DNA from 2 places in the Paraconexibacter sp. AEG42_29 genome. Region 1 is predicted to be linked to the other one. Evidence: riboswitches for the same ligand, from Rfam matches in the RefSeq annotation. Region 1 holds a riboswitch; the other holds the start of a gene.

The links. Region 1 has a riboswitch for cyclic di-GMP ahead of DSM112329_RS02075 (hypothetical protein). Riboswitches for the same ligand answer to the same signal wherever they lie in the genome.
Region 2: another riboswitch for cyclic di-GMP. It lies ahead of DSM112329_RS15510 (type II secretion system protein); the one in region 1 lies ahead of DSM112329_RS02075 (hypothetical protein).

The regions. Positions count from the first base shown of each region.
Region 1 covers NZ_CP114014.1:428,670-433,194, forward strand. The annotation lists gene DSM112329_RS02065 (XRE family transcriptional regulator) at 7-573, shown strand; gene DSM112329_RS02070 (benzoate/H(+) symporter BenE family transporter) at 570-1,760, shown strand; gene DSM112329_RS02075 (hypothetical protein) at 1,833-2,867, opposite strand; cyclic di-GMP riboswitch class I at 2,881-2,956, opposite strand; gene DSM112329_RS02080 (sigma-70 family RNA polymerase sigma factor) at 3,081-4,525, opposite strand, start outside.
Region 2 covers NZ_CP114014.1:3,180,325-3,184,849, reverse strand. The annotation lists gene DSM112329_RS15525 (prepilin-type N-terminal cleavage/methylation domain-containing protein) at 1-407, opposite strand, end outside; gene DSM112329_RS15520 (prepilin-type N-terminal cleavage/methylation domain-containing protein) at 404-1,192, opposite strand; cyclic di-GMP riboswitch class I at 1,600-1,683, shown strand; gene DSM112329_RS15515 (type II secretion system protein) at 1,776-2,216, shown strand; cyclic di-GMP riboswitch class I at 2,385-2,466, shown strand; gene DSM112329_RS15510 (type II secretion system protein) at 2,559-2,999, shown strand; cyclic di-GMP riboswitch class I at 3,218-3,299, shown strand; gene DSM112329_RS15505 (type II secretion system protein) at 3,392-3,835, shown strand; gene DSM112329_RS15500 (hypothetical protein) at 3,894-4,525, opposite strand, start outside.

The DNA.
Region 1 (4,525 bases):
AACACTATGGATGACGAACCGACCCAGCTCTCAGCCCGCATCGGCGTGGCGGTCCGCTACCACCGGACCGCGCGCTCGCTGTCGGTCGCCGACCTGGCGCGCGCCACCGGGCTGTCGAAGACCATCCTCGGCCGGATCGAGAGCGGCGCCGGCAACCCGTCCGTGCAGACGCTCTTCAGCATCGCGCGGGCGCTCGACCTGCCGCTCAGCGCGCTGCTCGAAGCCGAGGTGGCGCCGCGGGTCAGGGCGATCCCGAGCGGGTCGGGCGACGCGCTCCCGACCGCGGCCGGCACCGTCCACCTGCTGCACGCCGACGGCCGGCCACGGCGCACCGAGCTGTTCGACATCACGTTCGGCCACGGGACCGAGCAGGCGTCGGACGGCCACCTCCCGGGGACCGAGGAGGTCGTCGTCTGCCTCAGCGGGCGGCTGCGCGCCGGGCCGCTCGGCGAGGAGGTCGCCCTCAAGCCCGGCGACGCCGTGTGGTTCGCCGCCGACACGCCGCACCGGTACGTCGCCGAACGCGACAGCCGCGTCCTGGACTGGATCTCCTACCCCGTCCCCGCGTCATGACCCGGCGGGCGGACCTGGCGCAGCCCGTCGCGGCAGGGGTCGTCGCGTCCCTGGTCGGTTTCGCGAGCTCGTTCACCGTCGTGCTGACGGGCCTCAACGGCGTCGGGGCGACGGACGCGCAGGCGGCGTCCGGCCTGCTGGCGCTGTGCGTGGTCATGGGGATCGTCGCGATCGGGATCGGCCTGCGGCTGCGCGTCCCGGCGAGCATCGCCTGGTCGACGCCGGGGGCCGCGCTGCTGGCGACGGTCGGCGTCCCCGGCGGCGGCTGGCCGGCCGCAGTGGGCGCGTTCGTGATCGCCGGCGGGCTCACGGTCCTCGCCGGCCTGTGGGCGCGCCTCGGCCGGCTGATCGCGGCGATCCCCGGTCCGCTGGCGAGCGCGATGCTCGCCGGCGTCCTGCTCCCCATCTGCGCGGGACCGGCACGGGCGGTGGTCGAGATCCCCGCGCAGGCCGGACCGGTCGTGGCGACGTGGCTCGCCCTCGTCGTCCTGGCCCGCCGCTGGGCCGTGCCAGGAGCGCTCGTCGCCGCGGCGGTCGCGACCGCGCTGGGCGGCGGCTTCGACGCCCCCGACGGCGGGCTGCTCGCCCGGCCCGAGCTCACCACGCCGGCCTTCACGCTGGGCGCGCTCGTCGGCATCGCGCTGCCCCTGTTCATCGTCACGATGGCCTCGCAGAACGTGACGGGGATGACCGTCCTCGCCTCGTTCGGGTACCGCCCGCCGCTGCGGCCCGTGCTGCTCAGCACCGGGGCGGGCTCGATCCTGTCCGCGCCGTTCGGCGGCCACGCGATCAACCTGGCGGCGATCACCGCCGCCCTGTCGGCCGGTCCGGACGCCCACCCGGATCCCGAGCGGCGCTGGGTCGCCTCGGTCGCGGGCGGGGTCGTCTACCTGGTGCTCGGGCTCGGGGCGGGCCTGGCGGTCGCGCTCGTGTCCTCGGCGCCGCCGGTCCTCGTGCAGTGCGTGGCCGGCCTGGCGCTGCTGGCTCCGTTGGCGGGCGCGCTGGCGGCGGCCGTCGCCACCGAGGCGACCCGCGACGCGGCCGTGGCGACGCTCGTCGTGAGCGCGTCGGGCATCACCGCCTTCCAGATCAGCGCGCCGTTCTGGGGGCTGGTCGCGGGCCTACTGCTGTTCGCCGTCCAGCGCGGTGTGGCTGCGCGGGCCATGCCGACCGAGCAGCGCGCCTGACGAACGACCCCGGAACGACGAACGCCGCGGCAGGTGCCGCGGCGTCGCGCCGAACCGGGTGCTGCGGAGGGGCTACCGGCCGAGCAGGCCGCCGAAGAGGCCGCCGCCGCCGCCGAGCAGGCTCGACAGGCCGCCCAGGATGCCCGAGGGCAGGCTCAGCGGGATCTTGATGAGGCCGGACAGGAGCCCGCCGCTCGACGCGTTGCCCGCGCCCGTGGAGCCGGTCTCGGTGCCGGCGGCCGGGGTGTTGTCGCCGAGGAAGCCGCCCAGCAGGCCGCTCAGGAGGCTCTGGCAGATGCCGGTGGCCTGCTTGACGCTGTTGGTCGCGGCCGTGATGGCGACGCCGGTGATCTGGGTCAGCATCGGGATCAGCTCGTGGATCGTCGACGTGATGGAGCCGAGCGCGGTGCTGATCTGCGCCTCGGTCTGGGCCGGGAGGACCGGGAGGAGCTTCGTCAGCTCGGTCAGGCCGGTCTGCAGCGCGGCCGTCGCGGTCGACAGCGCGGTCTGGATCAGCGTGCCGACCTGCGCCGGGAGGTCGTCGATACCCGCGATCGCCGCGATCTGCTGGACCTGGACGGGCGCAGCGGCCTGCAGGGCGGCGAGCGCCTGGGCGGCCAGCGCCTGGGCGCCGCCACTCAGCTCGTTCACGAGGGCGGTGAGCTCCTCGACGAGCTGCGCGTGACCGGCGGCGGTGCCGGGCAGCGAGCCGGCGAGCAGCTTCTGCAGCTTCTCGTCGCCGGTCGTCGGGACGAGGTTCGAGAAGCGCGTCAGCGACTCGCCGAGGGCGCCGGCGGCGGCGGTGATCGACCAGACCGCGGTCTTGGCGGCAGCGGTGCTGTCGCCGGCGCCGGCGGCCAGCTGGCGGGCGCCGCGGGACGCGACGACGGCCTCGTGGCGGGACGTCTTGAGCGCCTTGCGGGCGGCGGCGACGTCGCCCTTCTTGGTGGCGCGGGTGACCTTCTTCGCAGCGGACTGCGCCTTCGCGATGTGCTGGCTGACCGAGGCCTGCGTCGCCTTCGGGGCGGCGTCGGCGGCGGCCGGCAGGGCCACGGTGAGCAGTGCGGCGCTGGTGAGGAGCGCGGCGAGGGGGGTACGACGGGGCATGGTGGATCTCCTTGTGGGTAACTGGGCGGCCTGCGTGCAGGCCCCTGGTTTTGCGTCCCCGCCTCGCAGCGGGTTTGCCTTTTTCCGACCGGCCGATCTGACCGGGGGAGGCGATGAGCCTCACCAGTGAAGAGGGGAGGCGCACCGTCGATGTGAGGTGCTACTTGGAAAACTTTCCGCAGGTGGCGCGTAGGCGCTACTGCGGACGGGAAGCTACGGCTGGCTCTGGGGGTGGATCAGCCGCTTCAGCGCTTCGAGCTGGGCCTGGACCCCGCTCAGCGCCGTGTTCGTCACGTTCTGGACCGTCTTCTGCACGGCGCTTAAGGTCTGCTGCGTCACCGCGAGCGACCCTTCGACCACGTTCTTGACCGCGTCGCCGGTCTGCGCCGTCAGCTGCGCGACCACCTCGCTGGTCTTCTTCTGCAGCTCGCCGGCGAGCGCGGCCTGGGTCTTGTTGGTCGTGCCCCCGGACATCGAGACCGGGGTCGCGGCGACCGTGCTGGGCGCCGGGGACGGCGTGCTGACGGCGGCGGGGGTGGACGTCGTCGCCTGTGCGGCGGGGTCGGCGGGTGCGGTGCCGCCGGCCGCGGTGGTCGACGTGGCGGCCGGGGCCGCGGAACCGCTGCCCGTGCGCGCCGGGATGCGGACGGCGACGGCGCTCCCGCCGGACCAGGTCCGCGCGGGCTTGGCCTTCGCCTTGCTCGCGGCTGCGCCGGTCGCGGCGCGCGCCGGCGCCTTGGCGCGGACCTTGCGCGCGGACGGCGTGGGGGCGGCGGTCGCCGAGGGCGACGCCACGGATCCGGACGGCTGCGGCGCCTGGGCGACGACCTCGACGCGCGGCTTCTTGGCCGGTGGGTGGACGACGACCTGCTCGCCGATCGCGCCGACGCCGACCAGGGCCGCGGTGCACGCGACGGCGCACTTCGCGACCCCGGCGCTGCCGAGGCTGCCGAGCCCGAGCGACCAGCCGCCCGCGGCGACGCCGGCCCCGCCCGCGGCCACGCCGCCGCCGGTCACGATCGCGAGGGCGCCACTGCCCGAGGCCAGGGCCGGAGCGAGGGGGAAGAGGAGTGCGAGGTCACGGCGGCGGTCGTCGATGCGCCCGGCGAAGCCGCGGCACCCGGTGCAGTCCGAGAGGTGCGCCTGCACGCGGCGGCCACGCAGCTTGCGGCGGTCGCCGCTGTCGATCAGGGCGCGCACGTCGCTGCAGCTGTCGCGGCGACCGTCGCCGACGTCGACCAGGGCGGTGCGCGCCTCCAGGACGGACTGGCGGGCGGCGGCGGGGGTGGTGTCGAGCGCGATCGCGATGTCCGCGTAGCCCAGGCCGCTGAGCTCGCGCAGCATCAGCGCGCTGCGCTGGCGCAGCGGGAGCCGGCTCAGGTCGCCCACGAGCTCGCGCAGCCGCTCGCGGACGCGCTCGTCGTTCGGGGCGGCGACCTGCAGCAGCGCCTCCTCGCCGTCGGGCCCGTCGAACTGCCGGGCCGCGGCGTCCTGCCGGCGGCGGCGGGAGAGGTCGAACGCCTCGCGCTGGGCGATGCGGTAGAGCCAGGGACCGAGGGCCTGCGGCGTCGAGCGGCCGCCCTGCAGCGCACGCAGCGCGGCGGCGAGGGCGTTCTGCGCGGCGTCCTGGGCGAGGTCGTCGTCGAGCAGGATCCCGC
Region 2 (4,525 bases), 2.8 Mb from region 1:
GCGGGAACCGTGCCGACGACACCCTGGGTCCAGCCGGTCCCGGCGACGCCGCAGGCGCTGCCAGGCGTGGTGGTGGTGGTCGAGCTGGACTGGTAGAGCGTGGTCCCGGTGACGCACAGGCGGACGGACCGCGACCCGGTGGCGGTGGCGACGGAGTAGACGAGGTCGTTGGCAGCGGCAGTCCGGATGGTGGACGCGCCCCGGAGGTCGTCGACGACCCTGTCCATCGTCGCGCGGGCGGTGTCGTTGGCACCGGTCTGCCGCGTCTGCTTCGTCGTCTCCGACGAGAAGACGTCGAAGGACTGGAAGGTCGCGAGCAGCACGATCGTCGACAACGACATCGCGATGAGGAGCTCGACGAGGGTCAGGCCGTCGTCGTCCCGGCGACGTGGGCGGGGTGGAGTCATGAGGTGGGGGTGGGGCAGCCGGAGGGCAGGGGGGTGGCGGTGGTCACCTGGGCGAGCGCCATGGGGCAGTCGTTCGGCAGCGGGTTCGTGAGCAGCGTCGTCTGCCGGAGCGTCTGCGCCGTGCCCTTCGTCCAGTTGACGGTGACCTGGACCAGGCGCAGGTCGTCGGGGCGGCTGTCGAACGCCGCCGTCCCCGACGTGCTCGTGCAGGCCGAGACGGGCGCGATGGCGCTGACCGCGGCCGTGACGGCGTTCAGGATGGTGGAGTTGGTGCCAAGCGCGTTGCAGACCGTGCTCAGCAGGCTGCCGCCGGCGGCGACCGAGATGCCCAGGACGTTCAGGCCCACCGCGGTGCTCGTGGCGGCGCTGCCGGGGCCGGCCGAGCCGTTCGGGTTGGCGCAGTACGTGGCGTCACCAACGCCGACGCCGTCCGAGGGGTCGTCGATCGAGCAGGCCGCGATGGAGACGGTGTAGGTGGTGCCGCGCCGCGTGACCGCGAACGACGAGCCCGAGAGCGCGCCGGCGTCAGGGAGCGTCGCCCGGAGCTGCGCCGGAGCTGTGGTCGCCGTCACGTTGGCGTAGGGGACCTGTCGGCTGCGCTCGATGAGCTCGCGGGCGACGTTCGTGCCCTGCTCGCGAGCGGCGGTCTTCCCGGTGCTGCTCGCGCCGGAGAGCGTGAAGTTGAGCATCGCGAGGACCCCGACCAGCAGGATCATCATCGCGACCATGACCTCGACGATCGTGAAGCCTGCGTCGGTGCGGGTGGGGTGGCCGTTGTCCTTCACACTGCTCTTATCGGCAGCGAGCCTGCATCCCCAATAGTGGGGAGGGGCGGATTGCCGAACGTCCACCTCGCGTCGCGAGCAACGTCACGGCGCTACGCTCCGCGCCCCGTGACCGACGAACCCTCGCCCGATCCCGCCCCGTGCTCGCCGTGCCGCGGCACCGGCCGCCTCAGCTCCAAGCTGGGCGGGGATGCACACGAGGTCCCTTGTCCGTGGTGCGAGGGCTCCGGCACCTTCATACCCGCGCACGACGCGCAGGCGGCCCGCCGGGCCGACAGCGCCGGCTGACCCGGACGCCCACCGCGCTGGGGTGCGGCCCCTAGTACAGATGTCCAGGTTCGAACAATTTCCGGGGATGGTCTTTAGTCCGGTCGAATGTCGTCCGATAGGGCAATTGAGCAGTCCCAAGGTGCTAACGGCAAACCACTCGTGAGGGTGGGACGCAAAGCCCAAGGGCCTCGTCCGCAATACGAGGCAGCCGGGTTGCCACCGGGGTTGAAGTGGACCCCCACGGCCTGATGGATACCGCGGGTTACTGACTCACTCAGATCGGTCCACTCATTGCAATCCCTGGAGGATTCACATGCTGCGTAACCTGCTGGCCAAGAAGAACTCCGACGAGGGCTTCACCCTCATCGAGCTCCTGGTCGTCATCCTGATCATCGGCATCCTCGCCGCGATCGCCCTGCCCTCCTTCCTCGGTCAGTCCGACAAGGCCAAGGACTCCGCCGCGAAGTCTGATGCGCGTAACGCCGTGACGCAGATGGAGTCCTGCGCGGCGGACGGCACCGGCGCGACCGCGACGGTCATCGCTGCCTGCGCGACGAACCCGCAGGTCCTCGGCGCCGGCGACTCCGCCGTCACCGTCACCGTGAACGGCTCCGGCTACACCATCAGCGCGGTGTCCTCGACGGCGGCCTCGCAGGTCTTCCGCATCACCAAGGCCGCCGGCTCGCCGGGCGCCTACACCCGCGCCTGCACCACGGCCGGCACGGGCGGCTGCCCCGCCGGCGGCGTCTGGTAGCCCCAGACCCCATCAGTTTCATCCGCGAGGCGGGCCCCCGGGCCCGCCTCGTCGGCGTTTAAGACGCACGGTGTCCGACATCGAACGAGCGTCCAGTTTCCGGAGGAGCACGTCACCGGGCCTCAAGTCCGCGCGCACATCGACCGATAGCGGCCTCGAGCAGTCCCAAGGTGCTAATGGCAAACCACTCGTGAGGGTGGGACGCAAAGCCCAAGGGCCTCGCGACGAGCGAGGCAGCCGGGTTGCCACCGGGGTTGAAGTGGACCCCCACGGCCAGATGGATACCGCGGGTTACTGACTCACTCAGATCGGTCCACTCATTGCAATCCCTGGAGGATTCACATGCTGCGTAACCTGCTGGCCAAGAAGAACTCCGACGAGGGCTTCACCCTCATCGAGCTCCTGGTCGTCATCCTGATCATCGGTATCCTCGCCGCGATCGCCCTGCCCTCCTTCCTCGGTCAGTCCGACAAGGCCAAGGACTCCGCCGCGAAGTCGGACGCTCGTAACGCCGTGACGCAGATGGAGTCCTGCGCGGCGGACGGCACCGGCGCGACCGCGACGGTCATCGCTGCCTGCGCGACGAACCCGCAGGTCCTCGGCGCCGGCGACTCCGCCGTCACCGTCACGACCAACGGCGCGGGCTACACCATCAACGCGGTGTCCTCGACCGCCAACACGCAGGTCTTCTCGATCACGAAGACCTCGGGCTCGCCGGGCTCCTACACCCGCGCCTGCACCACGGCCGGCACGGGCGGCTGCCCCGCCGGCGGCGTCTGGTAGCCCCAGGCCCCATCGAGCTTCATCCGCGAGGCGGGCCCACGGGCCCGCCTCGCGGCGTTAAACCGGCCTCCGTGAGCCCTTGCTGCGGTTGCGCGGGCCCGCGGTACCTGGGCAGGCTGGGGTCGTCCACCTAGAACAAACGTCCAGTCCAAAAGAAATTGTGGGGAAGGGCTTTAGTCCGCGCGACAGTCCTCCGATAGGGGTATTGAGCAGTCCTAAGGTGAAAACGGCAAACCACTCGTGAGGGTGGGACGCAAAGCCCAAGGGCCTCGCGACGAGCGAGGCAGCCGGGTTGCCACCGGGGTTGAAGTGGACCCCCACGGCCAGATGGATACCGCGGGTTACTGACTCACTCAGATCGGTCCACTCATTGCAATCCCTGGAGGATTCACATGCTGCGTAACCTGCTGGCCAAGAAGAACTCCGACGAGGGCTTCACCCTCATCGAGCTCCTGGTCGTCATCCTGATCATCGGTATCCTCGCCGCGATCGCCCTGCCCTCCTTCCTCGGTCAGTCCGACAAGGCCAAGGACTCCGCCGCGAAGTCTGATGCGCGTAACGCCGTGACGCAGATGGAGTCCTGCGCGGCGGACGGCACCGGCGCGACCGCGACGGTCATCGCTGCCTGCGCGACGAACCCGCAGGTCCTCGGCGCCGGCGACTCCGCCGTCACGGTCACCGGCCTCGGCGGCGCGGGCTACACCATCAACGCGGTGTCCTCGACCGCCAACACGCAGGTCTTCTCGATCACGAAGACCTCGGGCTCGCCGGGCTCCTACACCCGCGCCTGCACCACGGCCGGCACGGGCGGCTGCCCCGCCGGCGGCGTCTGGTAGCCCCAGGCCCCATCGAGCTTCATCCGCGAGGCGGGCCCACGGGCCCGCCTCGCGGCGTTTAACGGGTGGGTCGCGGACACTGGTCCCCGACGCACGAGAGCACCTGGAACGCCCCGACATCGGAGACTGTCGTCACCTCGGCGCGCGGCGGCGGCGACCACAGCTGCCCATGGACCACGTAGGCCATCGGACTGCGCGCGTCCGCCGCCTGGGCACGGAACCGTCGCGCGGGGCGCATCATCTGCAGCAGCTCGAACGTGCCCGATCCGGTCGAGGGGTCGACGTACACCGGCACATCGGAAGGCAGCGTGTCGAGGAAGGACACGATGTGGTCCCCGCCGTCGTCCGCACGGCCGAGGTAGTTCGAGATCCGCTCGGCGCCGCCCGCCGCCACGAGCAGGGTCACCGCGGCGATCGTTCCGGCGAGCATCCCCGGCCGGACACGGTCCGTCAGGACTGCCAGCGCCACCGCGAACCCGCAGGCCAGCAGCGACGGCCGCACGAGGTCGAGCGGCACCCCGAAGATCCCCATGCCCAGGAGACCGGACACCTGCAGCGGCACGGTGAACCCGCCGAGGGTCGTCCCATTGACGGTCAGCTGGAGCGCGGACGCGATGATCACTGCCGCGGGAGCGACACCGGCGACGCTCCACCGACGCGACGTGACCAGGCGCGCCGCACCGAGTACCA